DNA from 3 places in the uncultured Friedmanniella sp. genome. Region 2 is predicted to be linked to each of the others. Evidence: riboswitches for the same ligand, from Rfam matches in the RefSeq annotation. Region 2 holds a riboswitch; each other region holds the start of a gene.
The links. Region 2 has a riboswitch for S-adenosylmethionine ahead of ACFE7W_RS16435 (putative leader peptide). Riboswitches for the same ligand answer to the same signal wherever they lie in the genome.

Region 1: linked by a shared signal. The riboswitch ahead of ACFE7W_RS07375 (aminotransferase class V-fold PLP-dependent enzyme) and the one ahead of ACFE7W_RS16435 (putative leader peptide) in region 2 are both predicted to bind S-adenosylmethionine.
Region 3: linked by a shared signal. The riboswitch ahead of ACFE7W_RS07350 (amino acid ABC transporter permease) and the one ahead of ACFE7W_RS16435 (putative leader peptide) in region 2 are both predicted to bind S-adenosylmethionine.

Annotation. Positions count from the first base shown of each region.
Region 1 covers NZ_CAXTHT010000002.1:644,728-655,023, forward strand. The annotation lists gene ACFE7W_RS07365 (FAD/NAD(P)-binding protein) at 1-1,646, shown strand, start outside; gene ACFE7W_RS07370 (hypothetical protein) at 1,750-1,887, shown strand; SAM riboswitch class IV at 1,954-2,067, shown strand; gene ACFE7W_RS07375 (aminotransferase class V-fold PLP-dependent enzyme) at 2,099-3,532, shown strand; gene ACFE7W_RS07380 (glutathione S-transferase C-terminal domain-containing protein) at 3,529-4,509, shown strand; gene ACFE7W_RS07385 (LLM class flavin-dependent oxidoreductase) at 4,506-5,720, shown strand; gene ACFE7W_RS07390 (NtaA/DmoA family FMN-dependent monooxygenase) at 5,717-7,129, shown strand; gene ACFE7W_RS07395 (NADPH-dependent FMN reductase) at 7,126-7,650, shown strand; gene ACFE7W_RS07400 (flavin reductase family protein) at 7,647-8,180, shown strand; gene ACFE7W_RS07405 (helix-turn-helix transcriptional regulator) at 8,206-9,162, opposite strand; gene ACFE7W_RS07410 (VOC family protein) at 9,264-9,683, shown strand; gene ACFE7W_RS07415 (hypothetical protein) at 9,861-10,296, opposite strand, start outside.
Region 2 covers NZ_CAXTHT010000007.1:117,117-127,412, reverse strand. The annotation lists gene ACFE7W_RS16455 (cytochrome c biogenesis protein ResB) at 1-421, shown strand, start outside; gene ccsB (c-type cytochrome biogenesis protein CcsB) at 418-1,413, shown strand; gene ACFE7W_RS16445 (rhodanese-like domain-containing protein) at 1,482-1,883, opposite strand; gene ACFE7W_RS16440 (cysteine dioxygenase family protein) at 1,880-2,353, opposite strand; gene ACFE7W_RS16435 (putative leader peptide) at 2,426-2,512, opposite strand; SAM riboswitch class IV at 2,534-2,649, opposite strand; gene ACFE7W_RS16430 (MFS transporter) at 2,728-3,942, opposite strand; gene ACFE7W_RS16425 (VOC family protein) at 4,075-4,590, shown strand; gene ACFE7W_RS16420 (mycothione reductase) at 4,660-6,024, shown strand; gene ACFE7W_RS16415 (choice-of-anchor P family protein) at 6,102-7,355, opposite strand; gene ACFE7W_RS16410 (choice-of-anchor P family protein) at 7,683-8,930, opposite strand; gene ACFE7W_RS16405 (biotin transporter BioY) at 9,208-9,783, opposite strand; gene ACFE7W_RS16400 (glycoside hydrolase family 3 N-terminal domain-containing protein) at 9,975-10,296, shown strand, end outside.
Region 3 covers NZ_CAXTHT010000002.1:634,012-644,307, reverse strand. The annotation lists gene ACFE7W_RS07360 (ABC transporter substrate-binding protein) at 2-1,033, opposite strand; gene ACFE7W_RS07355 (amino acid ABC transporter ATP-binding protein) at 1,109-1,921, opposite strand; gene ACFE7W_RS07350 (amino acid ABC transporter permease) at 1,918-2,925, opposite strand; SAM riboswitch class IV at 3,182-3,296, opposite strand; gene ACFE7W_RS07345 (GNAT family N-acetyltransferase) at 3,386-4,114, shown strand; gene ACFE7W_RS07340 (SGNH/GDSL hydrolase family protein) at 4,530-5,333, opposite strand; gene ACFE7W_RS07335 (SDR family NAD(P)-dependent oxidoreductase) at 5,728-6,486, opposite strand; gene ACFE7W_RS07330 (helix-turn-helix transcriptional regulator) at 6,639-7,496, shown strand; gene ACFE7W_RS07325 (helix-turn-helix domain-containing protein) at 7,533-7,775, shown strand; tRNA gene ACFE7W_RS07320 (tRNA-Ala) at 8,316-8,388, opposite strand; gene ACFE7W_RS07315 (histidine phosphatase family protein) at 8,471-9,109, opposite strand; gene rsfS (ribosome silencing factor) at 9,106-9,474, opposite strand; gene nadD (nicotinate-nucleotide adenylyltransferase) at 9,532-10,191, opposite strand; gene ACFE7W_RS07300 (hypothetical protein) at 10,228-10,296, opposite strand, start outside.

The sequences.
Region 1 (10,296 bases), on a different contig from region 2:
ACCGGGCCCTGGCCGCCGAAGCCGCGTCCCTCGGTCCGCTCGACTTCCCGACCCGACGGCTGGCGAGCGCCTACCTGGACTTCGCCGTGCGGCGTGCGCTGTCCCCGCCGCCCGCCGGTACGACCGTCCTCACCCACCGGCAGCGGGCTGTCGACCTTCGCTGCGGCCCTCGCCCCGACGCCAAGGGCGATCGCGAGGTCGTGGTGCTCGAGAACGGCGAGACCATCGAGGCCGATGCGGTCGTCCTGCTCAACAGTCATGTCGACGTCGGCCCGGCGCCTCGGTTCGCGGCGCTGGCCGACTTCGCGACCGAGCACGGGCTGACCTACCTGCCGCCCGGGTACGCCGGCGACCTGGACCTGAGCGCGGTGCCGGCCGGGCAGGACGTGCTCGTCCGGGGCTTCGGCCTGGACTTCGTCGACCTGATGGTCCTGCTGACCGAGGGTCGCGGCGGGCGCTTCGTCACCCGAGGTGACCGGCTGGTCTACGAGCCGTCCGGCTCCGAGCCGCACCTGCTCGTCGGCTCGAGGCGCGGCGTCCCCTACCACGCGAAGCCGACCTACCGGCTGCGCGTGCCCAGACCGCCGGGCACCACCTTCTGCACGCCACAGGCGGTGTCCGCGCTGCTCGGGAGGGGCGAGACGCTCCACTTCTTCGACGACGTGTGGCCACTCGTCGGACGTGAGGTGGCCTGGGGCTACTACCGCGAGCTGGGGCTGGGCCACCCGGACCGGATCGCCACCTCCTGGTCGGACTTCGCGGAGGGCTTCGCCGCGCTGGAGTGGGGGAGCGAGGCCTATGACCGCTGGATCGCTGACGCGGTACCGGACCACGCCGACCGCTTCGATCCGGCGGCCGTCGACCGCCCGCTGCGTCAGCTGCGTGTCGCCGACGCCGACGAGCTCAGTACGGTCGTCCGCCGCTACGTCCGCGCCGACCTCGCCCGTCGCGCGGACCAGCGGCACAGCGCCGACCTCGGCGCCTTCTTCGCGCTGCTCGCGGTGCTGCCGGTCCTCGGGCCGGTGCTCGGCTCCCCGCAGCTGGACCCGCGCTCGCTGGTGGCGGACTTCTACGGCTGGTTCCTGGGCTTCTTCAGCTTCTGGGCCAGCGGGCCGCCGCCCGACCGACTGGAGCAGCTCCTCGCGCTCGAGGAGGCCGGAGTCGTCTCCTTCCTCGGCCCGGGTCTGGAGGTGGCGGCCGACGTCGAGCGCGGAGTCTTCGTCGCCCGGTCCTCCGCCGTGGCCTACGAGGTCGAGGCGCACGCACTCGTGGACGCCACGTTGCCGGCGTTCGACCTGGGCCGCGCCGAGGACCCACTGCTGGCCGCGCTGCTCGCGCGCGGCGAGGTGTCCTCCCACGTGCTGCGGGACCCGGCTGGACGGCCGCTCGACACCGGCCAGCTGCGGACCGACGCCACTCATCACCTGGTCCGCGCCGACGGGTCGGTCGCGCCGCGGCGGCTGGCCCTGGGCATGCACACCGCGGTGAAGGCGGCGGCGTTCGCGCGTCCGTGCACGAACGCGCCGGTGCACCGGCTCAACGACCAAGTCGCCCGTGCCCTGCTCGCGCTGCGACACCACCCGGCCGAGGAGGCCGTTGGCGTACCCGCCGACGATGAGCCGGTCGGCGCGGGAACGAGGGGCTGACGTGAGCCCGCGGTCGCCAGGACGCCCGGCGGCACCCGTGGCGCGGACAACGGCCGGGGGGCGCCCGGCTCGTGGCCTGGCACCGCTCGTCGACCTCTCGGCGATGGCGGGTCTCCCGTGTTCCGACGGGCGGGGCTCGGTCAGCGACGTGACGGGTGAGGACGACCTGGCGAGGGTCACAGACGACAGCGGGCCCTCCCTGACCGAGCTCGCCGCCCTGCTGTCCGTGCTGCTCAAGTAGCCGCCGGCTCCCGTCCACACCCTGTACCAATGCTTGTTGCTAGGAAATATCGAGTTATCGTGTCCCTGTCACGAGCGTCAGCGTCAAGCCCCGGCTTGCTGACCGGCAACCCTCCTCCGCGGTGGGGTGCCCCGGGTGACGACATGGCCGCTGCCGACCGGGCAGCGGCAAGCGCGGCCCCGTCCTGGGGTCCTGATCCGGAAGGTCATCCGTGACCGTTCTCGCCCCCCCGTCCACCCCGACCCCCAGCGTCGCGAGCCCGACCCCGACCGGGCCTGCGGTCGCCGCCGAGGTGCCCGCCTTGCTGCCGACCGTCGGCGCCTCGGAGTCCGTGCCGCTGGTCGGGGGCCGGCGTGCGCGTTTCGTCCACCTGGACACCGCCGCCAGCGCCCCCGCCCTGACCCGGGTCGCGAACCACGTGAGCGACGTGCTGCCGTTCTACGCCAGCGTCCACCGCGGCGCCGGGTACCTCTCGCAGCTGTGCACCGGACTCTACGAGCAGGCCCGCGTGACCGTCGGCCGCGCGGTCGGGGCCCGCGCCGACGATGTCGTCGTGTTCACCCGCAACACGACCGACGCCCTCAACCTCCTCAGCGCCGCGGTCCCGGGCGAGGTGGTCGTCCTCGACGTGGAGCACCACGCGAACCTGCTGCCCTGGCGCTCGCCGTCTCCTGGGCACGGCGTCCGGGTCGTGCCCAGCGGCTCGACCCTGGGGGAGACGGAGGCGGCGCTGGCGGCCGAGCTGGCGCGCCGCCCGGCGGCGCTGCTCGCGGTCACCGGCGCGTCGAACGTCACCGGGGAGGTTCCCGACCTGCCTCGCCTGGTCCGTCTGGCTCACGCCCACGGCGCCCGGATCGCCGTGGACGCAGCCCAGCTCCTCCCGCACCGGGGCTTCGACCTCGCCGGGCTGGGCGCGGACTACGTGGCCTTCTCCGGTCACAAGCTGTACGCCCCGTTCGGCGCCGGCGCGCTCGTCGGGCGCCGCGACTGGCTGGACGAGGCCGAGCCGCACCTGGCCGGCGGCGGTGCCGTGCGTCAGGTCACGACGACCGGCACGGAGTGGGCGAGCAGCCCGGAGCGGCACGAGGGCGGCACCCCGGCCGTGCTCGGCGCCCTCGCGCTCGCCGAGGCGCTGCGCACCCTCGAGGCGACCGGCCCGGGCCGGATCCGCGCCCACGAGGCCAGCCTGCACCGACGCCTCGTCGACGGGCTACGGCTGCGGGGGATCGAGCCGCTCCGGATCTGGCCCGACGCTGCCGACGTGGTCGGCGTCGTCAGCTTCACCGTGCCCGGCTTCCGCTCGGCGCTGGTTGCCTCCTACCTCTCCGCCGAGCACGGCATCGGCGTCCGGGACGGCCGGTTCTGCGCGCACCCGCTGCTGGCCCGGCTCGGGGTCGACGACGGCGCGGTGCGCGCCAGCCTCGGGGTCGCCAACTCCTCGGCCGACGTCGACCGACTTCTCGGAGCCCTGGACCTGCTGGTCGCCGAGGGTCCCCGGTGGACCTACACCGCGGACGGCTGCCGCCCCTTGCCTGACGACCGCGAGCTTCCTGCCTGGGCGGCCGTGACCGGTCTGCAGGCCCTCGGCACGGCCAGCACCCCGTGCGCACCTTCGAACACCCCAGCGGCAGGAGCCGACCGATGACCGAGACCACCACCGCCCGGGCGGGCTTCGCCAGTCCCGTCGACGTGGCGCGGCACGGGACCTACCGGGTGCCGCAGCGCCCTGAGGACCCCCGGCCGCTCTACCGCTTCACCCACCGGATCACCCGGGACGGCTCCAGCGGCTTCCCGGCCGTGCCCGGTCGCTACCACCTGTACGCGGGCTGGTTCTGCCCCTGGTCGCAGCGGGTGGTGCTCGAGCTCGAGGTGAACGGACTCACGACGAGACCAGCGGGGGGTCAGGCGGGTCGTCCCTCCTCTGAGGATGGCGGTGTCATCTCGGTGTCCTACGTCGACGACGCCCGCGACGGCCGCGGCTGGGCCTTCCGGCAGACCCACGGACCCGACCCCGTGAACGGCTTCACCCTCTTGCGCGACGCCTACGAGGCCACCGAGCGGGGCTTCGACGGCCACGTCAGCGTGCCGACCCTGTGGGACACCGAGACCGGACGGGTGGTCAGCAACGACTACCGGACGCTCGGGCTGGACATCGCCACGCAGTTCCCGGGTTTCCGCTACCCGGGCGTCGACACCTATCCCGCGGGCCACCGTGCGGAGATCGAGGAGCTCGACCGGTGGGTCGGGCCAGCGGTCAACCAGGGGGTGGGTCGGGCGTCGGGGAAGGGGCCGGCGGCCGAGCAGGCACGCTCGGAGCTGCTCGGCGCGTTCCGGCGGCTGGACGCCCGGCTCGTCGACGGCGGTTTCCTGGTCGGGCGTGGGCTCACCGAGGCCGACATCCGGCTGTGGGTGACGCTCGCCCGCTACGACGTGCAAGCGAACGCCGACGGGCGGCTCGGTCCGCCGCTGAGCAGCTACCCGCACCTGGCCCGCTACGCGGCCTACCTCGCGGAGCTGCCCGCCTTCCGGGCCAGCACCCGATGGTCCAGCTTCAGCGCGCCGGACGCGGTGCCGTCCTTCCTGCCCCACCGTCCCGCCGACCCCACCGGAGGTCCCCGATGACCCGCCCGCTGCACCTCGCCGTCGCTCTGGACGGTGCCGGCTGGCATCCTGCGGCCTGGCGGCTGCCGACGGCCCGGCCGCGTGACCTGCTCACCGCCGGCTACTGGGGCGACCTCACCCGGCGCGCGGAGGAGGGGCTGCTCGATCTCGTGACCATCGAGGACGGGCTGGCCCTGCAGAGCACCTCGTTCGTCGGGCCCGACCACCGCACCGACGAGGTCCGGGGCCGGCTGGACGCGGTCCTCGTCGCCGCCCGGGTGGCGCCGCTCACCGAGCACATCGGGCTGGTGCCGACCGGCACGGTGACCCACACCGAGCCGTTCCATCTCTCCAAGGCCATCGCCACCCTCGACTACGTCTCCCAGGGCCGCGCCGGCTGGCGGCCGCAGGTGTCGGCGCGGCCCGAGGAGGTCGCCCACTTCGGGCGACGGGAACCGTGGGGCGACCCGTTTGCCGCCGCCGAGGGGGCCGACGACGAGGCGGCCCGGGGTCTGGTTCGCAACCTCTTCGCCGACGCCGGGGACGCCGTGGAGGTCGTCCGGCGGCTCTGGGACAGCTGGGAGGACGACGCCGAGATCCGCGACGTCGCGACAGGCCGTTTCGTCGACCGCGACAAGCTGCACCACATCGACTTCGTGGGGCGCTCCTTCTCGGTGCGGGGGCCCTCGATCACCCCGCGTCCACCGCAGGGGCAACCGGTCGTGGTGGCGCTGGCGCACGCGGAGATACCGCGGACCTTCGCCGCGCGTGCCGCCGACGTCGTCCTCATCACCCCGCACGACAACGCCGCTGCCGCGGCGCAGGTCGAGGAGATCGTCGCGTCCCGCCGGGAGGCCGGTCGCACGGGTGCCGACCACGTCTTCGGCGAGCTCGTCGTGCTGCTCGACGCCGACCAGGCGCGGGCCGACGCGCGGTGGGCCCAGCTCGAGGACTGGTCGGGCCGCAGGTTCACCAGCGACGCCGAGATCTTCGTCGGCACGCCCCAGGGCCTCGCCGACCTGCTGCTCGCCCGGGCCGAGGCCGGGCTGACCGGCTTCCGGCTCAGGCCGGCCGCCCTGCCGCAGGACCTCGACGCGATCGTCGACGGCCTCGTGCCCGAGCTGCAGCGCCGGCAGGCCTTCCGTACGGCCTACGAGCCGGGCACCCTCCGCGACCGGCTCGGCCTCGAGCGTCCGGCCAACCGCTACGCCACGAACCGAGGATCGGTATGACCAGCACGCCCCGCAAGCAGATCCACCTCGCCGCCCACTTCCCGGGGGTGAACAACACCACCGTGTGGAGCGACCCCGCCGCCGGGAGCCACATCGAGTTCAGCTCGTTCGTGCACCTCGCTCAGACCGCGGAGCGGGCGAAGTTCGACTTCTTCTTCCTGGCCGAAGGGCTGCGGCTGCGCGAGCAGGGCGGCGAGATCTACGACCTCGACGTCGTGGGTCGGCCCGACACCTTCACGGTCCTGGCCGCGCTCGCTGCCGTCACCGAGCACCTCGGGCTGGCCGGGACGATCAACTCGACGTTCAACGAGCCCTTCGACGTGGCGCGCCAGTTCGCGACGCTGGACCACCTCTCCGCCGGCCGCGCCGCCTGGAACGTCGTCACCTCCTGGGACGCCTTCACCGGGGAGAACTTCCGGCGCGGCGGCTTCCTGGCTTCTGACGAGCGGTACTCCCGCGCCCAGCACTTCCTCGACGCCGCGTTCACGCTCTTCGACTCCTGGCGAGGCGACGAGGTCGTGAGCGACCAGACGACGGGGAGGTTCCTGCGCAACCCCGAGGTCGGGACCTTCACCCACCGCGACCAGCACTTCGACATCTCCGGCGCCTTCACCACCCCGCGCAGCCCGCAGGGCCGACCGGTGATCTTCCAGGCCGGGGATTCCGAGGAGGGCCGGGAGTTCGCCGCCGCGACCGCCGACGCGATCTTCACCCGCCACGGCACCTACGACGCGGGCCGCGCCTTCTACGCCGACGTCAAGGGCCGGCTGGCCGCGTACGGCCGGCGGCCCGACCAGCTGGTGGTGCTGCCCGCGTCGACGTTCGCGCTCGCCGACACCGACGCCGAGGCCGCCGAGCTCGCGCACGAGGTCCGGCTGCAGCAGGTCAGCCCGGCGACGGCGATCAAGCTCGCCGAACAGCTGTGGAACACCGACCTGTCCGAGATCGACCCCGACGGTCCGCCACCGGCCTTCGACCCTGTGGTGGGGGAGACCATCAGCAAGGGCCGGGCGAGCGTCCGCATGTACCGCGACCCCGTCGCGACCGCGCGGGAATGGCGCGAGCGTGCGGCGACCGAGCACCTGTCGCTGCGCGAGCTGATCGTCGAGACGACGAACCGGCAGACGTTCGTGGGCTCGGCCCAGACGATCGCGGACACGATTGACCGGTTCGTGCAGGACGACGTCTGCGACGGCTTCATCCTGGTCCCGCACATCACCCCGGGCGGGCTCGACCGCTTCGCCGACGAGGTCGTCCCGCTGCTGCAGGAACGCGGCTCGTTCCGCACCGAGTACGAGGGCGAGACCCTGCGGGACCACCTCGGGCTGGACCCGGCCCCCCGCGTCCTCCCTCGCTCCTCCGCCGGTGCGGCCCCAGCCAGTACAGCCCAGGTCGGAGCGTCCTCGTGAGTCTCGTCGCCCTGTCCGGGAACCCCCGTGCCGGCTCGCGCACCCTGCTGGTGGCCCGGACGCTGGCCGAGGCGATCGCCGCCCGGACCGACGCCGGCCCGCCGGTCTCGCTGGACCTCGCCGAGGTCGCGCCGCAGCTGTTCTCCGAGAGCGCGCCCGAGGTCGACCGGTTCGCCGAGACCCTGGCCGGTTCGTCGGTGGCCGTGGTCGCGACGCCGGTCTACAAGGCGAGCTACACGGGCCTGCTGAAAGCCTTCCTCGACCGCTACCCGAGTGGGGGACTGCAGGGCGTGCTCGCTGTGCCGGTGGTGGTCTCGGCGAGCCCGGCCCACTCGTTCGTGGCCGAGCACCTGCTGCGGCCCCTGCTGGTCGAGCTCGGCGCCCTCGCTCCGACACGTCCGTTCGCGGTGACCGAGAAGCAGCTGCCCGACCTGGACGGTCTCGTGGGCGCGTGGGCGGACGAGGCCGCCGCGCTCGTCTCCGCCCTGCTGAGGGTCCGGCGGGCGGGGGCAGGGGCATGACCGTCGAGCCCCGCGCCCAGGCTCAGGAGGGCCAGGGGTCGGCGGCGATCAGCTCGGAGGCGTTCCGGTCGATCTTCCGTCGCCACCCCGCCGGCGTGGCCGTCGTCGCCCTGCGTGACGGCGACCGGCCGGTGGGTTTCACCGCGACGTCGGTGGTCTCGGTGTCCGCGCAGCCGGCCCTGCTGACCTTCTCGGTGGCGGGGACGTCGTCGTCCTGGCCGGCCCTCAGCCGGGCCGACACCCTGACGATCAGCTTTCTCGGAGCCGCCCAGGTCGACCTGTCCGCCCGGTTCGCCACCCGGGACGTCGACCGGTTCGCCGGGGTCGACTGGCGCTGGCTGCCCACCGGCGAACCCGTCCTCGACGGGGTGCCGGCGTGGATCCGGGGGGACGTCGTCCAGCGGGTCGCCCTCGGGGCCAGCCACCTCGTCGTCGTCGGTGCGCGTGAGTCGTCCCAAGACGGCGGCGGAGCTCCGCTGGTCTACCACGACCGGGCCTACCACTTCCTCGACGAGAATTCCGCCCTCTGACCGGGCGTCGACGCCGTCCTCGGCGTCACGGCGTACCGGCCCCTCGAAGACGGTCGCTCAGGGCGAGCACGGCCTCTCGGAGCGGTGCCGGACCATCGACGGTGAAGTCGACCGTCAACGCGGCGAAGGTGGCGGCCAGTCCCGTCCAGGACCACGACCCGAGCGTGACCCGGCACTGACCCGGACCGGAGGCCTCGACCAGCGCGTCCTCCGGCAGGTAGGGCGCCAGGCTGGTCACCGCGTCAGCGGGCACGGTCACCGAGCCGGTACACGGCCAGACGTCGTCACGCCGGGAGCCCTTGAAGCGGGCGGCGACGAAGGCCGCCGGATCGCCTCCGGGGACCTGACGCGGCGTGAACCGGAGTCCGGTCCGCGACCTCGGGGTCATCCGGTCGACGCGGAAGGTGCGCCAGTCATCGCGGTCGAGGTCCCAGGCGAGCAGGTACCAGCGACCGTGGCGGGCGATGACGGCGTACGGCTCCACCCGGCGGGGCGGGCGGTCCTCGTCGGCGGGCAGCTGGTCGAAGCGGAGCACCTCACCGCGGTGCTCGGCCTCGCTCACCGCCACCAGGATGTTCGCGTCCACCTGGACTGCCTCCGGCTTCGTGACCGCGGCCACCGCGTCGATCCGGTGCCGCAGACGCGAGGGCATGACCTGGCGGACCGTGGCGAGGGCCCGCGCGGCCGGCTCGGCGATGTCGGCGCCGGACGCCGGGGCCACCGCGAGGGCCAGCGCGATGGCCACGGCCTGGTCGTCGTCGAAGAGCAGCGGCGGGAGTTCGGACCCCGCGGCGAGCCGGTACCCGCCGGCCGGCCCCCGGAGCGCCTCGACCCGGTAGCCGAGCTCGCGCAGCCGGTCGACGTCGCGCCGGATCGTCCGGGGACCGACGTCGAGCCGCTCAGCAAGCTCGTGGCCCGGCCAGTCCCGGTGCACCTGCAGCAAGGACAGCAGGGCGAGCATGCGGGAGGACGGTCCGGACATGGCGCCATTCTCGTCGAAGAAGCGGTCACGATCTGACCTGATCCTCCGAGAGGCTGTTCGCACGGCGATCACGACGGTCGCCCGAACCACGAGGAGATCCCATGTCCATCGAGACCACCCCGCACCTCAACTTCGACGGCGACGCCCGAGCGGCGCTCGACTTCTACGCCGCGGCCTTCGGCGGTGAGGTCGCGGCGATGACGTACGGCCAGATGGGCGCCTCCGACGACCCGGCGTGGGCCGACCGGGTCGTCTTCGGGCAGGTGTCCACCGCCGCCGGCTTCCGGGTGATGGCGTTCGACGTCTGGCCCGGCCAGCCGTACGACCAGGGGGCGAACGCGTTCTACGTGTACGTGCACGGCACCGACGCCGAGGAGGTCACCCGCTACTGGAACGGCCTGTCGGAGGGAGCTGAGGTCCGGCAGCCGCTCGGGCCGTCCGCGTGGGCGCCGCTCGCCGGCCAGCTCCGCGACCGCTTCGGCGTCGTGTGGGCGCTCGACGTCGCTCCGGCCGCCGGCTGAGGTCGCAGCGTCGACGCGTGAGGGCGTCACGCTTCCGTGGGCTGACGATGATCAGGAACCGGGCCATGGTCCGCTCTTGTGGCCAGGTTCCTGATCCTTCGGTGGGTTGAGATGGCTGGTCCGGCTCAGTCTCGGCGGTGTCATCGACCGCGGCCTCACCGCCTGCTGACCGGCGACCTACCGGCGAGGACAGACGGTGAGGTTGGCCGCGGTCAGCACCGGACGGTCGCAGTCGAAGGTGGTGGCGAGGCTCTGCCGGACGGCCGGGTCGGCGCGGTCGAGGTGGATCCAGCCGTTCTGGACCACCGCGTAGCGGGCGCGCGGGTCGGCCAGGCAGGCCAGGTTCTCTCTCAAGCTGGCCAGGCCGTCGACGTCGCGGTACGCGCTGCGCTGCAGGAAGGTCGCGGCGGCGTAGCGGCAGGAGGTGGGCTCGCGCACCCAGTAGGGACGGTCGCCGAAGCCGAGGTAGACCACCGGCGTACCGGGGCCGATCCGGGCCCGGATGGCGGCACCGGCGGCGGCGTCGCGGGTGGCCAGCCGTTGCTCCCCGAGCGCCGTCCGGCCGGCGTTCGCCCCGTCGAAGCTGTAGCCGATGGCCGGCAGCAGCGGCAGC
Region 2 (10,296 bases):
GACGGTCACGCTCCCCAACGGGCTCGGCACCCTGAAGATGGACGGCTGGGACCGCTGGGTCAAGCTGCAGGTCGGTGACGCGCCGGGCGCTCCCATCTCGCTCATCGCCATCGGCTTCGCCGTCTTCGGGCTCTGCCTGTCGCTGTTCGTGCGGCCGCGCCGGATCTGGGTGCGGACCAGCAAGGGTGACGGCGCGACGTTGATGGTCGAGGTCGGCGGCCTGGACCGTGCCGACGCCCGGGGTGGGCTGAGCGAGGACGTCGCCGAGTTCGCCGCCGAGCTGTCGGGCTCGCCCCCGGACACGGGACCGCCCCCCGACGCAGGACCGCACGCATCCGGCGAGGACGACGCCGGCGAACCCTCAGCAGGACCAGTTGCTCCAGACCCCGCAAGCGACCTCAGCCAGAAGGCAGACCGATGAGATACGAGTACCTGTCGAACGTCGTGTTCGTGACGTCGGTGGTGGTCTACGCGCTGGCGATGTTCGCCCACGCCGCCGAGTGGGCGGCCGCCCGCAGCGTCGGCACGGTGGCCGAGCCCGAGCGCGAGCTGGCCAGCGTCGGGGCGCGCGGTGAGGCCGTCTACGACACCGTCGACGCTCCCCGGACCCGGGCCGTCCCGCGGTCCACCGCCCCCGCCGAGCCGGCCACGGCGGCGAGCTCGCAGCGGGTCGAGCAGTTCGGCCGGATGGGCGTCGCGCTGACCGTGTTCGGGCTCGCGCTCAGTGTGGGCGGCGTGCTGCTCCGAGGCCTGGCCGCGGGCCGGGCGCCGTGGGGCAACATGTTCGAGTTCACCACCTTGGCGATGGTGTTCATCGTCGCGGTGTACCTGGTCATGGTCTGGCGCTCGGGCCTGCGTTGGCTGGGCCTGCCCGTGACGCTGCTGGCTGCCGTCGGCAACGGCCTGGCGGTCACCGTCTTCTACGTCGCCGTTGCCCCGCTCGTGCCGGCGCTGCACTCGGTCTGGTTCCTGATCCACATCGTGGCCGCCGCCATCTCGGGCGCGGCGTACAACGTGGGCGGGTTGCTGTCGATTTTGTACCTGCTGAAGAAGCGGGCCGAGGACCGGGGCACCGTCAAGGGCTACCTCGCGCTGCTGCCGACGTCTCGGCGGGTCGACCTGCTCGCCTACCGCTTCCACGCCTTCGCGTTCCCGCTGTGGACCTTCACCGTCGCCGCCGGCTCCATCTGGGCCGAGTACGCCTGGGGTCGGTACTGGGGCTGGGACCCCAAGGAGACCTGGGCCTTGGTCACCTGGGTGATCTACGCCTGCTACCTGCACGCCCGCTCGACGGCCGGCTGGCGGGGCAGCAAGGCCGCCGGGATCGCGATCGTGGGCCTCGCGTCGTTCTGGTTCAACTTCGTGGGCATCAACCTGCTGGTCTCGGGCCTGCACTCCTACGCCGGCGTCTGACCCTTTTCCCCCCCCCGAGTTGTCAGAACTCAGCTGCCCCGGAGGACAACTGAGTTCTGACAACTCGGTCAGAGCAGGGACCGCCAGGCGGCGTAACCGCCGATGACGTCGGTGGCGCGCCAGACGCCGAGGTCCTGCAGGGCCACAGCGGCGAGGCTGGAGGTGTAGCCCTCCTGGCAGAGGACGATCACCGGCAGGTCGTACGAGGCGATCGGTAGGGCCGCGTCGCTGGCGGGGTCGAAGCGCCACTCGAGCACGTTGCGCTCGATCAGCAGGGCGCCGGGAAGATCACCTTCGACGTCGCGCTGAGCCGCGGGACGGATGTCCACCACGACCGCACCGGTGCCCCAGAGAATCCGGGCCTGTGCTGGGGTGAGCCTTTGGAGGCGCCCCCGGGCCGATTCCAGCACTTCGTGGATGGTCTTGCGACCGGTGCGGGTCGTGGTGGCTGGCGGGACGAGGATGCTCACCAATTCACCCCGGCCAGTTGTGATCGAGTCAACGATAGCAGCGACCCGTGGGCTTCGTACTCGTTCATCTCGCTCAGTGACGGGGCGTAGACATGCACGCTGACGGCTGGTAAAAGCTCAGCGTTGACGACCTGGTGGATGTGCTGGCGGCCGAACGGGCGGACCGCCGCGTCGCTCAGCCGACGCTCTCCGGCGGCGATCCGGGCGGTGCCGTCGCCCACGGGAACGGCGTGGCGCTCGGTGAGCGTGCCCTGGACGGTGGCGAAGGCCCCGGCGCTGCCGCCGTGGTCGTGCCAGAGGGTGCCCTGGCCGGGCAGCCAGGTCAACAGCCACGCCTCGTAGTCGGGTTCCGCCGCGAGCCGGGTGTAGAAGCGGTTCTGGGCGTCATAGCGGACGAGGGGTTGCCAGAGGTCGGTACGGGCGGCGAGCCGCTGGGCGATCTGGCCGAGTGGGGACGTGGACGAAGGCATGCGGGACTCCTGGGGTGCGGCGCCGCCATCGAGTGGCGAGCCGGCGAGGGTGGGAAGGAAGGGGAGCAGAGCTCAGGCGGAGGTCGGCATGCGTCGACAGCCCGCACTCGCGGTGCGTTGCAGGTCGACGTGGATGCGGCCGTGCAGGTGAAGGGTCACCAGGGTTCCCTCGGAAGTCGGACGACAGGTTTGCCGGCGTCCGGGAGGACGCGGGCCTGGTCTTCACCCGGAGCACCCCAACCGTCGCGGAGGGTTGCTGGCCAGCGAGCCGGGGCTACGTGCTGGCACTCATGACCTGGCCTGACCGTAACCGAGCCGACCCGGGCAGGCAAACCCCTGTCTCACGATAGGAAATGCAGGCAATCTCGTCGTGCTCACGAGCGGGCGACGGGCTCGGTCCGCAAGGGGCCGCGACGGGCGATCGCCCAGACCACCAGGGCCACGACGCTGAGGCCGGCGCCGGCTGTGGTGACGGCCGTCCAGCCACCGACGGACCACAGCACGGTGGCGGCCGCGGAGCCGACGGCGCCACCGATGAAGTTGTTGGTCACGAAGGCCGTGTTGAGCCTGCTCCGCGCCTCGGCCGAGACGGCGAAGATTCGCGTCTGGTTGAGGATGTTGACCCCCTGGATGGCGACGTCCAGCACCAGGATGGCCAGCACGATCAGCACCACCGAGCGGCCGCCCACCAGAGCGAGCAGGAACGCGAGCAGGGCCAGCGCCCAGCCGATGCCGGTGGCTGGGAGGGACCAGCCGCGGTCGTGCAGCCGACCGGCGCGCTGGGCGGCGATGGCCCCGGCCAGGCCGACCAGCCCGAAGAGACCGATCACGGAGACGGGGTAGGAGAACGGCGGCCCGCTGAGCAGGAAGGTCAGCGAGGTCCAGAACATGGTGAACACCCCGAAGGAGATGCCGGCGAGGACCAGCGTCCACCGCACCGTGCGTTCGCGCACCACCACCGCACCCACGGAGGCGATCAGCCTCGGGTAGGCCAGCTTGGTCTTGGGCGAGAGCGGGGGGACGGCCCGGTAGAGCAGCGCGGCCAGGACGACGTCGACGACGGCCGCGAGCACGTAGATGGCCCGCCAGCCGGCGACCTCGGCCACCAGGCCGCTGAGGGTCCGCGAGACGAGGATCCCGGTGAGGATGCCGGAGGCCACCGTCCCCACCACCTGCCCGCGGGAACCGTCGTCGGCGAGGTCCCCGGCGAGCGGGGTCAGGATCTGCCCGCCGACGGTGGTCAGGCCGAGCAGGGTGATCGCCGCCAGCAGCAGGCCCATCGTCGGAGCCAGTGCGCAGAGGAGGAGGGCGGCCACGGCGCACAGCATCATCACCAGCAGCAGCCGACGCCGGTTCGTGACGTCGCCGAGCGGCACCACCAGCAGGATCCCCGCCGCGTAGCCGAGCTGGGTGGCGGTGACCAGCCAGCCGGCTGCGGCGGTGGAGGCGTGCAGGTCCGTGGCGATCGTGTCCAGCAGCGGCTGCGACCAGTAGAGGTTCCCGACCGCCGCCCCACCCGCGACGGCGAACAGGAAGGTCAGCGCGCGGGTCATCCGCGGCGGCTGCGGGCGGCCGGTCCCGTCGCTCATCGTTGCTCTCCGTCTCTGGGTCCGAGTCCAGCACCGGTTGCCGCTCCCGGTGCTGGCCCCATCCTGCTGGTGCTGGGTCCGGGAGTCACGCTACACTTACTTGAACCTTCAATCACTACCCCAGGGGCACTCATGGCCATCCAGCGGCTCAACCACGCCGTCCTCTTCATCGCCGACCTCGACCGCTCGGTGCGCTTCTACACCGAGGTGCTCGGCTTCACCGTGGTCGCCGGCATGGCGGGGCAGGCCTCGTTCCTGCGTGCGCGGGACTCCACCAACGACCACGACCTCGGCCTCTTCGCCATGGGCACTCAGGCTGCGTCCAGCCCCGCGGGCCGCTCCACCGTCGGGCTCTACCACCTGGCCTGGGAGGTCAGCACCCTCGGCGACCTCGAGCAGCTTCAGCTCGACCTGGCGTCGGCCGATGCGCTGACCGGGCTGTCGGACCACGGCACCACCAAGTCCCTCTACGGGCGGGACCCGGACGGGATCGAGTTCGAGATCGTCTGGCTGGTCCCCGCCCACCTGTTGGCGCCGGACACCTCGATGACGACCCGACCGCTGGACCTGGCCCGGGAGATCGGCCACTACGGTCGCGAGACCCGCAGCGGGCTCGGGATCAGCGTGCCCCTCGGCGTCGAGGTCTGAGCTGACCGGTCGGGCCCTTCGACGGGCTAGGGGAACGGGGCGGCTGGGGCCGCCTGGCAGCATGGCGGGGTGCAGCATTACGACCTCGCCATCATCGGCTCCGGCTCCGGCAACTCGATCGTCGACGAACGCTTCGCCGACACCTCGGTCGCCCTGGTCGACAAGGGCACCTTCGGCGGCACCTGCCTGAACGTCGGCTGCATCCCGACCAAGATGTTCGTGCACCCCGCCGATCTGGCTCTCAGCCCCGCCCACGCGCACCGGCTGGGGGTGGACCTCGAGTTGGCGGCGGTGCACTGGGCCGAGATCCGGGACCGCATCTTCGGCCGGATCGACCCGATCTCGGCCGGTGGGCTCACGTGGCGCCAGCGCAACGACAACGTCACCGTCTACCAGGAGTCGGCCCACTTCGTCGGCGAGCATGCTCTCCAGGTCGGCGCGGAGACCATCACCGCGGACCGCTTCGTCCTCGCGGCGGGCAGCCGGCCCGTGCTGCCCGACGTCCCCGGCCTCGACTCGGTGACCTACCACACCTCGGACACCGTGATGCGGCTGCCGGACCTGCCGCGCTCGGTGTTGATCGTCGGCGGCGGGTACATCGCCGCCGAGTTCTCCCACATCTTCGCCTCCTACGGCAGCCGGGTGACCGTGCTCAGCCGGAGCGAGAAGCTGCTCCGGCGCGAGGACGACGACGTCTCCACCCGGTTCACCGAGCTGATGGCCTCCCGGGTCGACCTGCGGACCGAGGCTGCGCTGCGGCAGGTGCGACCGGCCGAGGGTGGCGGCGTGAGGGCCACCGTGGTGGACGCAGACGGGGAGCACGAGCTGACCGTCGACGTCCTGCTCATCGCCACCGGCCGACGGCCCAACGCCGACACCCTGCACCTCGAGGCCGCCGGGGTCGACGTCGACGCCGAGGGCTACGTGGTGGTCGACGCCCACCAGCGCACCACGGCCTCCCATGTCTTCGCCCTCGGCGACGTCTCCTCCCACCACCAGCTCAAGCACGTGGCCAACCACGAGGCCCGGGTGGTCCAGCACAACCTGCTGCACCCCGACGACCTGCACGAGAGCGACCACCGGTTCGTTCCGCACGCCGTCTTCTCCTCCCCGCAGGTCGCCGCGGTGGGCCTGACCGAGCAGGAGGCCCGCGAGCAGGGGCTGGACTACACCGTCGCCCGGCAGGCGTACGGCGACGTGGCCTACGGCTGGGCGATGGAGGACACCGACCACTTCGTCAAGCTGGTCGGCGACCGCGCCTCCGGCCGGCTGTTGGGGGCCCACCTGATCGGACCCGACGCCTCGTCGCTGATCCAGCCGCTGATCCAGGCGATGAGCTTCGGCCAGACCGCGGCCGAGGTCGCGCAGGGGCAGTACTGGATCCACCCGGCGATGGCCGAGGTGATCGAGAACGCCCTGCTCGGGCTGGGCTGAACCCGGCTCGAGACGTGACGAGCGGCCGGCTCGGGCGCCCGAGCCGGCCGCTCATCGGCCTTGGTGTGGTGGTGCGGTCAGTAGGCGGTGACCGCGGCGTAGGCCGAGCCGACCGTCAGCGTGGTGCCGGCGGCGAGCCCCAGCTGGGCAGTGTCCAGCTTCAGCTGGAGGGCGTACACCTGGAGGCTGCTGCCCGAGCGTACGGCCCGGCGCAGGTAGAGGGTGCCCACCCCGTCGATGTCGATCGTGCTGTTCTCGGCCACGTCGGCGGTGGTCTGGTCGACGCCGTTGATCTTCAGGCCCAGCACCTGGGTGCCTTCGGAGGTGGTGGTGACCTTGGTCCCCTTCCGGGTGGAGCTGGAGGCCGCCGTGATCGCGTCGACGCTGATGACGCCACCCAGCAGGCTGGTGGCGCCGATCTCGGCGCTGGCGTTGGCCGTGGTGCTCGAGGCGGTGTCGGTGCTGGAGACCTTCGTGGTCAGCGCACCGACCTTGAGAACCCCGGGGACGTCGACCCCGGCCAGGTTGGAGGACTTGGTGACGTCGGTCAGACCGCCGCAGGGCAGCCCCACCGAAGCGGTCTTGCCCGCGCTGACGACGCCGGCCACGTCGATCTGGGTCCCGTAGGCCGAGGCGGCGGGCTTGTGGAAGATGGTGTCCCGCAGCCCGGCGTTCGCGACGCCGACGATGACGGTCCCGCTCGCCAGGCCCAGCGGGTTGCCCTTGAGCACGTTGACCCGCATGGCGATCACCCCGAGGGTGTGGTTGCCGGCCGCGCTGGCGACCTTCTGGTTGTTGAGGACGACGCTCGCGATGCCGGGGATGCTGACCGTGGTCACCCCGGTCGGCTTGACGGTGACGGAGCGGCCGGCGATCTTCAGACCGGTGAAGGTGCTGCTGGCGGTGTTGGTGTAGGTGTCGCCGGTGTGGGAGACCTTGGCTGAGGAGGTGATCGCGCTGGCCGAGACCAGACCGCCCAGCAGGGACGTGCCGGCGATGGTGGTGGTCGCGGTGGTGGCGCCGGAGCTGCCGGACCCCGAGGTCGTCACCTGGGTGTTCCCGGCGCCGACGTTGCCGAGCAGCGGCACGGAGAGCTTGGCGACGGTGTTGGTGCGGGTGAGGTCCTTGTTGGTGGTGCAGACCGACGACACGGCACTCGCGCCCGAGGTGATCGGGCCGAGGGTGACTACGGAGACGTAGGCCGAGCCGCTGAAGGCGTCGTACGTCGTGGTCGCGGCCTGGGCGGGTAGCGGCATCGTCATGGCCAGCGCGGCGGCCACGGTCGAGGCGCTGGTCACGGCGAGGATGCGGCGGGTGGGGGAGGTGGACACGGTGCTCTCCGATCGGGGTGGGAATGAGTGTTTTTGGCGCCGCTTGGCTCCCCCCGGTAGCCGCGAACAGGACAGAACATAGGACATTCGTGGCGGCTTAAAAATGCAAAGAATCAAAGCGAGACCAAACCGTAGCCAAGGGCAAAACTGCGTAAAAGATGCCTCAAGAAAGACCAATCCAGGGTGGTTTCGGCTCCGAAAAGAAATGGCTTTCCTGCTCGGCCCGTCAGGCTCGGGGCACGCAGAAACGCGCTGCCGGCTCGTCGACGAGCCGGCAGCGCGCAGTAGGGGGTGGCGGAGCACGTCCGCCCTGGTGGGAGCCCTGGTCTAGTGAGCGGCGACGCCCGTCTTCGCCGAGCCGACGGTGATGACGGTGCCGACGCCGAGGCCCTGGGACGCCGTGCTGAGCTTCAGCTGGACGGCGTAGACCTGGATGCCGGTGCTGGTCCGCAGGGCGCGGTGCAGGTAGAGCGTGCCGACGCCGGCGATGTTGATACTGGTGTTCTCCGCGGTGCTCACCGTACGGCTGACGCCGTTGACCTTGAGCCCGACGACCTTGGTCCCGGACGAGGAGCTGGACGGGGTGCTCGTGCCTTTCGCGGTGGTCGCGGCCTTGGCCTCGACGGCGTCGATCGTGACGACACCGTCGAGGAGGTCGATGCCCGCCACGGTGTTCGTCGCGACGGAAAGCGTCTTAGCGGAGGTGTCCGTGCTCTTGGTCGCGCTCCGCACCGCCCCGACGTGCAGGGCCGAGCCGAGCGTGGTCGAGTCCACCGAGTTGGTCAGGGTGACGCCGTTGCTGCCCGCGCAGGGCTGGCCGACCGCTGCTGTCGCGCCGGACTTGACCACGCCCGCCACGTTCACCAGCGTGCCGTAGGCCGCGCCGGAGGCCAGGCGGTGCACCGGGTCGCGCAGGTCGCTGGTGGCCACCCCGACGACGATGTCACCGGTCGGCAGGCCCAGCCGGTTACCCGCGAGAAGCGTGATCCGTAGTCCGGTGACGGTGATGCTGTGTGCGCCGTTGGTCGTGGAGGTGCTCTGGCCGTTGATGCGGACGGTCGCCACGTCGGGGATGCTGATGATGGTGTCCACCCCCGGCCTGGCGGTCACGCTGGTGCCCGCCACCCGGAGATTGGTGAACACGGTGGAGGCTGCGCGGGTGTAGCCGGCGGAGGAGTACTTGACCTTGGCCGTGCTCGTGATGGCCGACGCCTGGACCAGGTCACCGACGAGCGACGTCGACCCGGTCGTGGTGGTGCTGGTCGTCAGCTGGCCACTGCTCTTCGAGGTCGTGACCTTGGTGGTGGCCGCTCCGATCCGGCCGACGCCGGGCAGGACGATCTTGGCGGTGTTGTTGCTGGCGGACTTCGGGGCAGTCGTCGTGCAGAGCCCGACGGAAGAGGTCTTGCCGGAGTTGACGAGGCTGCCGACCTTGGCTGTGGAGCCGTAGGCGGATCCGCTGTAGGCGCGGGAGCCGGCGGCCTGGGCGGGCGCCGGTGTGGCGAGGGCGACGGTCGCGGCGAGGGCCAGCGAGCCTGCCGCGGCGAGCCGGCGTTGAGTGGGGGAAAAGGACATGACTGCTCCGATCGGGGGGGACGGAATGAGGCAGCAGAATGGCTGCCCCCCAGCTCCCCCGACGCTGTCTGACGCACCGAGACCCTAGGCGAGGAAAGGGCGGGAAGACCCAACAGAAACCGGATTGATATCGAACCGTTTTCGTCCGAGAAAAGACTTATCTCAGTCTCATGAAAGGACCAATCCGATCGACGTCCGGCTCCGAGCGGCCCTGATCCTGGGCATGCTGGTCCGTCCGGCTGGCCGCTCAGGCTGCCGGCGGGGACTCAGACCGAGGTCAGCGGCGCTGGCCGACCAGCTTCCAGGCGGCGGGCAGCAGGCCCGCGGCGACGAGGATCTTCAGGGCGTCGCCGATCAGGAACGGCACGACGCCGAGCAGCAGGGCCTTGCCGAACGGCAGTCCGGCGATCAGCATCAGGCCGGGCACGCCGACCGCGTAGATGGCGAGGTTTCCCAGCACCATCACCCCGGCGGTCCGCAGGACGTGCCGGTCGGCGCCACGCTCGGCCAGCCGACCGACGATCCAGGCCGCCACGACGAAGCCGACCGCGTAGCCGAAGGAGGCAAACGCCCATCCACTGTGGTGCGCGGTGAACCACGGGACCCCGGCGACCCCGAGCAGCACGTAGAGCGCCATGGACGCGACGCCGCGGCGGCTTCCGAGGGCCGCGACCACGAGCATCACCGCGAGGGTCGACAGCGACAGCGGTACCGGAGTGAAGGGCAGCGGGATCGAGACCTGGGCGGCGAGCCCGACGAGGACCGCACCAGCAGCCACCAGGGCCACACTTCGGGCGAGGCCGCCCGGAAGCACGTCCGCCAGGGTCCGGGGACTTACGCTGATGCTCGACATGGGTCCTCCCGCAGGTGTGTTCCGGGCACGACGTGCACCGGAAGCGCGTGTGGCCCACCTTAGGGTGAACGTCTGCGGTACGGCCAACGGACCGCGCGGCGTGGACGCCCCGAACCAGGAGGTGAGCTGTGGCTGGGTCAGGTCCTGCTGCATCACGTCGTCACGGCCGGCGCCGGCGCGCCCAGGCCTCGGTGGCGCTGCCGGTGCGGCTGGTGGTGCCGGCGCTCGCGGTGGTGCTGCTCGGACTCGCCGCCTGCACCACCTCGGGCGGCAACCCGACCAGCTCCGGTCCGCTCACCCCCGCCCCGTCCTCGGGCCGCTCGGACTCCGGCTCGACCGAGCCGTCCCGGTCGCCGGGTGGCGCGTCCGCGACGCCCAGCCCGTCTCCGAGCTCCACCGCGACCCCGGTGGGTCCTCAGCCGACCGACTGTGCCGGCCTGCTGGGTGAGCTGAGCCTGTCCGAGCGGGTGGGGCAGCTGCTGATGGTCTCGGTGAGTTCCACCGGCCTCACGT
Region 3 (10,296 bases), on a different contig from region 2:
ATCATGCGTTGTCGAGCGGCAGCCCGGGCGGATTGATCTCGGAGGACTTGACCGCCTCGTTCTGCAGGTTGTACGCCTTCAGCCACGCGTCGTACTGTCCGCTCGTGATCAGGTAGTTGATGGCGTCGGCAACGGGCTTCGCGAGGCCGCTGTCCTTCTTCGTCGTCGCGGCGATGAGCCCCTGGAGGGTGTCACCCGCCCCCGAGTACGTCCCGGCGGTCCGGGTCGGCGTGCTCGTGGCCGCCGACTGCTGGTCTTGGTAGGCGATCCCCGGGTTGGGCCCGAAGTAGGCGTCGATGCGACCCGAGGCCAGGGCCAGGTAGGTGCTGTTGTTGTCCTTGTAGTAGCGCACCTCGAGCGTCTGGCCCTCCGCCTTCAGCTTCTTCTGCCACTCGAGCAGGATCTTCTCCTGGTTGGTGCCCGAACCGACCGCGACGGTCTTGCCCGCCAGCGCGTGGTAGTCGCCGTCGAAGGTCCAGGGGTCGTCCTTGGTGACCGCGAAGGCGAGGTTGTCGTCACGGTAGGAGGCGAAGTCGTACTTCTGCTTGCGCTCCTCCGTGACCGTGATGTTGGAGAAGCCGACGTCCAGCTGGCCGCTGGAGAGCCGGACGAACATGTTCTCCCAGGCGTTGTTCTGGAGGTCGGGCTTCAGGCCCAGGGTCGCGGCAACGAGCCGGCCGAGGTCTGGCTCTGCGCCGGTGAGCGTCTTGTGGTCGTCGCCGACGTAGGCCAGCGGGGGGAAGCCGGCGGGCAGGGCGCCGACGCCGATGACCAGCGTCCCGCGGTCCCTCACGGCGGCGGGCAGCTCGTCCCGCAGGGCCGCCTGGGTCTGGACGGTGATCTCGGTGCGGGTGGCGGTGGTGGTGTTGTCGGCGACCACGACGGCGGTGTTGCCGTTCGCGTCGGCGCTCGGCGCGCTCGTGGTGGCCGCGTCGCTCGTCGAGCAGGCCGCGAGCGCGAGGGCCAGGACGGGGATGAGCAGCGCGGCGCGGGCGGCGACCGACCCTGCTCGGGTACGGGTGGTGATCGACATGGTTGTCTCCTTGAAATGGGGTGCCGCGGCGGCGCCGCAGGCCGTGCGGGATGAGGTGGGTCCGGGTGGGGTGGGTCAGCGCACGCGGCTGAGGAACGCGGCGGTGCGCGGGTGCCGCGGATGGGTCAGGACCTGCTCGGGAGGTCCCTGCTCGAGGACGCGGCCGCCGTCGAGGAACACGACGGTGTCGGCGACCTCGCGGGCGAATCCGACCTCGTGGGTGACGATGATCATGGTGGTGCCGGACGCCGCCAGGTCCTTGATCACCGCGAGGACCTCGCCGACGAGCTCGGGGTCCAGGGCCGAGGTGGGCTCGTCGAACAAGATCAGCTCCGGACGCAGCGCGAGAGCACGGGCGATCGCCACCCGCTGCTGCTGCCCGCCGGAGAGCTGTCGCGGATAGGACTCCGCCTTGTCGGCGAGACGGACCCGCTCCAGCAACGTCCGCGCCTCGGCCCGCACCTCGGCCCGGTCGCGTCCGAGCGCCGCGACGGGCGCCTCCACGACGTTGTCCAGCACCGTGAGGTGCGGGAAGAGGTTGAAGCTCTGGAAGACGAACCCGATCCGGGCGCGCTGGCGCAGGATCGCGCGCTCGCTGAGCTCGTGCAGCCGGCCGCGGTGGACCCGGACGCCGACCAGCTCGCCGTCGACGCTGACGAAGCCGGCGTCCAGCTTCTCCAGGTGGTTGATCGAGCGCAGCAGGGTCGACTTGCCCGACCCGGACGGCCCGAGGACCACGGTCACCGTGCCCCGCTCGACGTCGAGGTCGACCTCGTGAAGGACGGTGTGCGCGCCGAAGGACTTCGTCGCCCCACGCACCTGGACGACGGCCGTGGTCGCCGCGGGTGCCGTCGGGACGGGCGAGGTGCCGGTGACCGCCGCGCTCATCGGGCCACCCCCCGTCGGGTGAGGACAGCCGCCAGCACCCGTTGGGCTCGTCCGGGTTGGGCCAGCCGGTCGACGCCGCGGGCGAAGCGCTGCTCCACGAAGTACTGGAACACCGACAGGACAGTCGTGAGGATGACGTACCAGACCGTCGCCACCATCAGGAGCGGGATGACCTCGCCGCTGTTGGTGCTCGCCTGGGTCTCCACCTGGCCGAAGAGGTCGAGCAGCGAGGTGATGTAGACGACCGAGGTGCCCTTGAGCAGTCCGATCAGCTGGTTCGCGTACGAGGGCAGGATCGCGCGCATCGCCTGCGGCAGCACGATGCGGCTGAAGCGCCGGTGCCGCGGCAGTCCCAGTGCGACGGCCGCCTCGCGCTGGCCCGGGTCGACCGAGATGAGGCCGGACCGGACGATCTCGGCGGCGTAGGCGGCCTCGTTCAGGCTGAGGCCGATGATCGCCGCGGCCTCGTAGCTGAGCAGCTGGGTCGCGTCGAGGCTGAACAGCTGCGGCCCGAACGGCACCGACAGCCCGAGGCTCGGGTAGAGGGCGGTGGCGTTCGCGAGGAACAGCAGCAGGACGATCAGCGGGATCGAGCGGAAGATCCAGATGTAGACCCAGCTCACCGAGCGCAGCACGGGGCTCGCCGAGAGCCTCATCAGCGCCAGCACGATGCCGGCAGCGAAGCCGATGACCGCGCTGTAGGCCGTGAGCTTCAGGGTCACCAGGAGGCCCTCGAGGATGATCGGCTGGAAGAACCAGTAGCCGAAGACGCCCCACTGGTAGGCCGGGTTGGCCGCCAGGCCGCGGACCACCTGGGCCAGCAGCAGCAGGACGACGACGCTCGCGACCCAGCGCCACGGGTGGCGCAGCGGGACGACGCGGGTGGAGGCCAGCTGGGCGGCCGGGGTGGCGGCGCCGGTCGCGTCCGGCCGGAGAACCGGCTTGGGCTGCCCGGGCTGGGGTGGGTGGTCAGACGCCGGCGGCGGCCGACGGTCGGTGCTCATGCTCATGGGGACCTCGAGGCGTGACGGGGCGCCGGCGGGAGCCGGTTCCGGGGCTGACGGAGGGTGAGGGGGGCAGCGGCGAGCGGGGCGCCGCTCAGCCGCGAGGGCCGCGGGGGTGTCGACAACAGGCCGCCCCCCGGGGGTGGCCGATGGGGGTCCGGCGCCGATCTGTAGCGGCGGTCTGACTCTGGGGATGCCAGGCGTTGGGGTGACAGGTCATGCGGCAAGCCGATCGAGCTCGGGGCCCCCGGGCGGGGACCGGCGCTTGCAGAGGAGGGACTCCCCTGCCCGGTCGTCACCTGGGGCACCCCACCGCCGAAGACGAGGGTTGCCGATCAGCCAGCCAGGGCTTGTCGCTGATTCTCGTGACCTGCCGAGAACGTTACGGCCAGGCCCTCGAAGTGTCAAACCCTGTAGGGATAGTAGGGAATAGCAGGTGGCTCGAGTAGGTTGTCGCGTCGTGACCACCCGTGTCCTGTCCGGCGGCGAGAGCGCCGCGCCGTCCCCGCACCCGCTCGACTCCGCCGCGTGGGCGTCGCTGACCGGCGTGCACGCCCGTTTCGCGCTCGGCCAGGGACGTGCCCGCCGCTACCCCGCTGACGTCTCCCCGTTCGCCGCGGTGGCCTCGTTCGAGGACGACCGCGCCTGGGCGGACCTGCGCGAGCTGTACACCGACGGGGAGGTGGCCGGCCTGGCCGGGCCACCCGGCTTCACCCGTGCCGTGCCCTGCGGGTGGGGGCTGGAGGGAGTCGTCCCGGGCGTCCAGCTCGTCGCCACCGACGCCCTGTGGAGCGCCCGCGCGGACGACGCCTTCGTCCTCGGCGCGGCCGACGCACCGGAGGCGGTGGACCTGGTCGTCCGGACCGAGCCCGGACCGTTCCGCCCACGCACCTACCAGCTCGGGACCTATCTCGGTCTTCGGCGCGACGGTGCCCTCGTGGCCATGGCGGGCGAGCGGCTGCATCCCACCGGCTGGACCGAGATCAGCGCGGTCTGCACCGATCCCGCGTACCGCCGGCAGGGGCTGGCCACGCGGCTCGTCCGCGCCGTCGCCGAACTGGCCCGCGGCCGGGGCGAGACCCCGTTCCTGCATACCGGGGCCACCAACTCACGGGCCATCAGTCTCTACCTGGCGATGGGCTTCGAGCTCCGGCGCGAGGTGGAGTTCGCCGCGCTGCGCGCGTGCTGACCATCGCGCCTCTACGGGGTCGTGGGTCAAGACCCGATGCGCGAGGCGAGGCTCTCAGGCGGACCGGGTGGTGGTGATCCCGCCATCGACGGGGGTGTCGGTGCCCGAACGTCGCTGGCCTGGTCCCACAGGAGCCAGGGCGACCGCGGTTGCGACCCCGTCGGGGGTGGCCGGACGCCCGGCCGGGGCACCGGCGGTCATCCGGGCGAGGACGTCGCCGCCGGAGGCGTTGACACCATCCTGCTCACCTCGAGCAGAACCCGGCCGTGGCCGCCATCCACCTGGGCGAGGACCGGCGCACTGAACTGGACGCCGTCTCGCCGGCTGCCTGACCCGGACCGACGCACCGGTCGCGGTGAGCTGGTCGCCGAGCCGCGGGCACCCACGGGGGACCCTGGCGGCGACCGAGGCAACGTCACCCAGATGCCCCGCCCGGTGCTGCGCCGTCGGTCGCGAGGTGGTCGACCAGCACCCGGGCGACTTCCTCCATCCCGGCCGCCGTGGGGTGGAAGGACGAACCCAGCTGCCGCAGCGGCCGGAGCCCGAACACCCAGGGGGACGTCGTTGCGGTCCCGCGCGGCTGGGAGTACCTCCTCGCCGTGACGACCTCGGCGCCCGCTCGTCGACCCGCCGTCTCGAACACGCCGGTCACGATGTCGGCGACCCGGCGGAAGTCGGCGATCTCGGTGTTCTCGAAGAGGGCGGACGCGTCTGGCGTGGTGGCCGCCGTGAAGATGGGCAGGTAGTCCACCAGCACGACCCGGGCCGCCGGCGACCGGTGGTGGACCTCGACCACGATGCGCGCCAGACCCTCGGTCGCGTCCTCGACCGCCTGCCTGCTCACCTCACGGGGTGGGAGGCGGACGCGCAGCCGTCGTACCAGCGGTCGCAGGAGCGTGCGCCGGTACGCGCGGTTCAAGATCGCGGTGGTCATGACGCCGCGGAGGTAACCGAGGTCGTTGCCTGCTGCCGTGATCGTGACGAGGCTCGCGTCCGGGGTCACGGCAGACACCTGCGGCGCGAAGGTCCGGCGGCCGACCCGTTGGGGCGTGTCCAGGATCGTCGACGTGGTGGCCCCGGACACGGTCGCGTCGACGAGCTCCAGACCCAGACGTCCTGCCACGAGGTGCGCGTAGTTGAGCCCCGACCGCCCGGCCTGACGATCGATGACCGGGGTGATGCCAGGACCGGCTGCGAAAGAGCTTCCCAGCGCGACCATCCCGCCGCCGAACGCCGAAGTCACTCGGGGCCTACCTCTCTTGAGGTGCCGGTCCTGAGAGCAACCGGCGCTCCTCGTGGGTCGTCCTCACCGTAGCGGCGTCGGTGGTTCGACGAGGACCTGGCGTAGTCAGCGGAAGCCTGCAGCAACGCTGGGCTGTCGAGACAACACGGACCATCTCTGTCGCTGCCCGGCCGGGACGTCGAGGAGGGGCCCAACGCAGGGGGTGAAGATGACGCGGGTCTGGACGCGCAGCGCACGGAAGGAGCCCCCTTCACCGCCAGCGCCGCACGGGTCTCGTCGAGCAGTACGACGCGGCGCTCGGGCCGGACCGCCGTGGCTGACGAGCCGCTCGCACGCCGCGAGCCGCCCGACGCCCAGGAAGTAGCGCCGCTCAGAGGCTCTGGCCGCCGGACAGCTCGATCCGGGTGCCGGTGGCCCAGCCGAAGGCGTCGGAGAGGATCGCCGGGACCGGGGCCCCGATGTCGTCGGGCAGCCCGACCCGGCCGAGCGCGATGCCGGCAGCCACCGCCTGGTTGACCTGGGCGTTGTCACGAACCAGCCCGCCGCTGAAGTCGGTGGCGATGGCGCCCGGCACCAGGGTGTTGACGCGAATCTGTCGGCTGCCGAGCTCGGCCGCCTGGTAGCGGGTGAGCACCTCGATGCCGCCCTTCATCGCCGCATAGGCGGCGTACCCCGGCCCGGTGAACCGGGCCAGGCCCGAGGAGACGTTCAGGATCCGGCCGCCGTCGGCGATCAGCGGGAGCAGGGCCTGGGTCAGGAAGAACGGGCCCTTGAGCTGGACGGCGACCATCTCGTCGAACTGCTCCGGCGTGGTCTCGGCGAAGGAGGCGTGGACCCCGGTACCGGCGTTGTTGACCAGCGCGTCGAGACGTTCCGCCCCGAGGTCTTCCAGGGTCTGCCGGACGGCGACGACGAAGCCCTCGAAGCTCGCGCTGTCGCTCACGTCGAGCGACAGCGCGGCGGCCGGCACCCCGAAACCGTGCAGCTCGGTGACGAGTGAGCCGGCCGCGTCGGAGTTGCGATGGTAGGTGCCGATCACCCCGACGCCGGCGCGGGCGAGGTGCTGAGCCATGTTGCGTCCGAGTCCGCGGCTGGCGCCGGTGACCAGGGCGATGGTGGTGCGGGGCATGGGGTCCTCCTGGGACGAACGAGTGGTGCCATCAGGCTGGCAGGGCGACCGGACGCTTCGGGCGTCCCGCTGATCCCCGGATCGCCAGTGCGTGGTTGGCCCGCCGCCGCTGCCGCAGAATGGGGGTGCGCACCAGAACGAGGAGGTGGCCGATGGCTCAGCAGGAGCTGGGAGCTTTCCTGCGTCACCGGCGCGAGGAGCTGCGTCCCGGTGACGTCGGCCTGGTGCCAGGCGGGCGTCGCCGTGCCAAAGGGCTGCGGCGCGACGAGGTGGCGGTGCTCGCCGCCATGTCGACCGACTACTACGAGCGGATCGAGCAGGGCCGCGGGCCGCGGCCGTCCCCGTCGATGCTCGGCGCGATCTCCCGGGCGCTGCGGCTGACCCTGGACGAACGTGACTACGTCTACCGCCTGGCCGAGCAGACGCCGCCACCCCGTCACCGGTCCCTCGGCTACGCCGACCCCGGACTGATGTGCGTGCTGGATGCCGTGGCCCCGACCGTCCCGGCCTTGGTCACCGACGAGCTGAGCGACGTCGTGGCCCAGAATCCGCTCAACGTGGCGCTGCTCGGTCCCATCGCCGGCGCCTCCGGGCGCGAATCCACCTTCGTCTGGCGCTGGTTCACCGATCCGGGGCTGCGGTCGCGGTACCTGGCCGAGCAGCACGAGTCGCTGAGCCGGGAGTACGTCGCCGACCTGCGGGCCGCGTCCGCCACGCGGCACCTCGACGAGGAGGCGCAGTCGCTGGTGGCCGCCCTCTCCGAGGCCAGTGAGGAGTTCCGGGCCGTCTGGGCGCGGCAGGAGGTGGCCGTCCGGCACTCCACCCTGAAAGTGCTGGTCCATCCTCAGGTCGGCCGGCTGGACCTGCAGTGCGACGTCGTCCTCAGCCCGCCCTCGGGTCAGCGGCTGGTGCTGTTCAGACCACAGGTCGGGACGGGTACGGCAGCACGCCTGGACCTGCTGGGCGTCGTCGGCGCCCAGTCCTTCGAGCAGGTCCGGGCCGCCGACTGAGCCGCCCCGAGCGGAAGCGAGAGGCGCGAGCGCCTGGTGAGGGCCGCGCTCGAGCTGAGCACCGAGCGCGGTTTCGGCACGGTGACGACCGCCGAGCTCGCCGGGCGCGCCGGGGTGACCGAGCGCACGCGCTTCCGGCACTTCCCCGACAAGCGCGAGGTCCTCTTCGACGTGGAGCAGCGGTTGACCGAATCGGTCGATGCGGCGTTCGCCGAGCTTCCTGACGCAGTGCCGGCGCGCAGGCGATGGTCGAGATCGCCGGCGACCCCTCGCGGGTGATGACGATCTCGAACCAGGACGAGGCACGAAGCGCCGGTGCCGGCGTGCACGCAGCTGGCGGCTGCCGGCGGTCACCCGGGGTCGGATTTCCTGTCCGCGTACGCGGCACTCGCCGCCGTAGGGGAGTTCCCCATCCCGCTAGCCGCGACCTACCCACTCGACGACTGGCGCGCTGCGGCCGAGCTCAGCCTCTCCGAGGACCCCACGGCAAGGTCGTGCTGATCCCGTGACCTACTGACGCGACCAGGGCCAACCTGACCCGCCCCGCAGGGCGTAGCCGCTGTGCGGGGCACCCGTCGAGCCGCAGAAGCCGACCGCACCCTCCGGTCAGGAGGTACCAGGCCATCCACCCCGGCATGGCTGAGCGGTCCAGCCGCCCGCCGAGGCCGGCAGTGAGGGGTCCACCAGCTCGTCGAACACGTCATCAGCAACTGCGCGACCGGGGAGGCGGAAGGGCGAGAACGTCATCGTTGCTGCCGGGGATGTGGACATCACCGCCCCGATGGCCAGCTGGGAGCTACCGAGCTCGCCCTCTCAGTGTGGAGCTTAGGGGATTCGAACCCCTGACCTCTTCCATGCCATGGAAGCGCGCTACCAACTGCGCCAAAGCCCCTTGCGGGTGGCCCCGGACAAGCCGAGACCTTGCGGTCCCAGCCCCCTGGGGACCCCGAAATACTAGCCTGCGAGCGTCCGGGTCACGAAATCAGGTCACCGGTCGGGTCGGCGCTGGCGTTGTAGGCGGCGATCCGCCAGTAGCGGCCGGAGCGGTGCCGGTCGAGGCTCACCCACCCGCAGTTGGTCATCCCGCCGAGCAGCCGGCAGTGCTCCAGGGGGAGCCCCACGAGCTCGGCGACGCCGACGCGCCCAGCCAGCCCGTGGCTCGCGGCGACGACGGTCGAGCCGTCGGGAGCGGAGTCGGCCAGCTCGGTCAGGCACTCGGCCACCCGGACGGCGACCTCGGAGGGGCTTTCCCCCGTCGCCGAGCGACGGACGTCCTCACCGGCCCGCAACCTTCGCGAGAGGTCCGGGTCGAGCTGGTCCACCTCGTCGCCGGTCAGACCTTCCCAGGAGCCGACGTGGATCTCGCGGAGTCGCTTGTCGGTGGTCACCTCGAGCCCGGTCAGGGCCTCGAGGGCGGCTGCGGTCGCCCGCGCCCGCACGAGGTCGCTGGACCACAGCACGGCCGGCTCGAACGCCGCCAGCACGGACGCCGCCCGTGCCGCCTGCGCGCGGCCCACCTCGTCCAGCTCGATGTCGGCCTGGCCCTGGAAGCGGTTCACCTGGTTCCAGGCGGTGCGGCCGTGGCGCCAGAGAATGACGCGCTGGGCGGTCACCGGCGCGTGTCCACGCCCAGCGGAATCACGGGGCAGTCGCTCCAGAGCCGCTCCAGGGCGTAGAACTTACGCTCCTCGCTGTGCTGGACGTGCACCACGAGGTCGAGATAGTCCAGCAGCACCCAGCGCTGCTCACGGTCGCCCTCGCGGCGGACCGGCTTGGCGTCCAGCCCACGCAGCGCCTCCTCGATGCCGTCGACGACGGCACCCACCTGCCGCTCGTTGGTGGCGGTCACGACGAGGAAGACGTCGGTGATGGCCAGCTGGTCGGAGACGTCGTAGGCGATCAGGTCGGTGCCGAGCCGGTCGGCGGCCGCCGCGGCAGCGGTCCGGGTCAGCTCGAGGGCGCGTTCGGTTGCGGTCACGATTTCCTTCGGTTCGGGACCTCCGAGGCGGAGGTCCGGGAGGGAGCAGCCACCCGGTCAGGGGTGGTAGAGGCCCCGCTTGGCGATGTACTGCACGATGCCGTCCGGCACCAGGTACCAGATCGGGTCCAGCTTCTGCACGCGAGCCCGACATGCCGTCGAGGAGATGGCCAGTGCCGGGATCTCCAGCAGGGTCACCCGCTCTTGCGGCAGCTGGTCGATCACCGTGGTGTCGAGCTCGACCCCGGGCCGGGTGCAGCCGACGAAGTGGGCCAGCTCGAACAGCCGGTCGACCTGGTGCCAGGTCAGGATCTGGGTGAGGGCGTCGGCCCCGGTGATGAAGTAGAGCTCGACGTCGTCGCCCCGTTCGGCACGTATGTCGGTCAACGTGTCGACGGTGTAGGTCATTCCCGCTCGGTCGATGTCGACCCGGCTGACCGTGAACCGCGGGTTCGAGGCGGTCGCGATGACCGTCATCAGGTAGCGGTCCTCGCCCGCCGACACCTGCCGGTCGAGCTTCTGCCACGGCTGGCCGGTGGGGACGAAGACCACCTCGTCCAGCCCGAAGTGCATCGCCACCTCGCTGGCGGCCACGAGGTGCCCGTGGTGGATGGGGTCGAACGTGCCGCCCATCACGCCCAGACGGTGCGGTCGACCGGGGTCGGCACCGGGCGTCCGGGCCAGACCGGTGGCCCGGTCCGGACGGGCACGGGCCACGTCGTCCTCGCTGACGACCTCGTCGGAGGAGCTCACTCAGCTGTGCGGACGGCCCTTGCCCAACGACAGCGTGATCAGCAACAGCGTGATCAGCAGGCCGAAGGC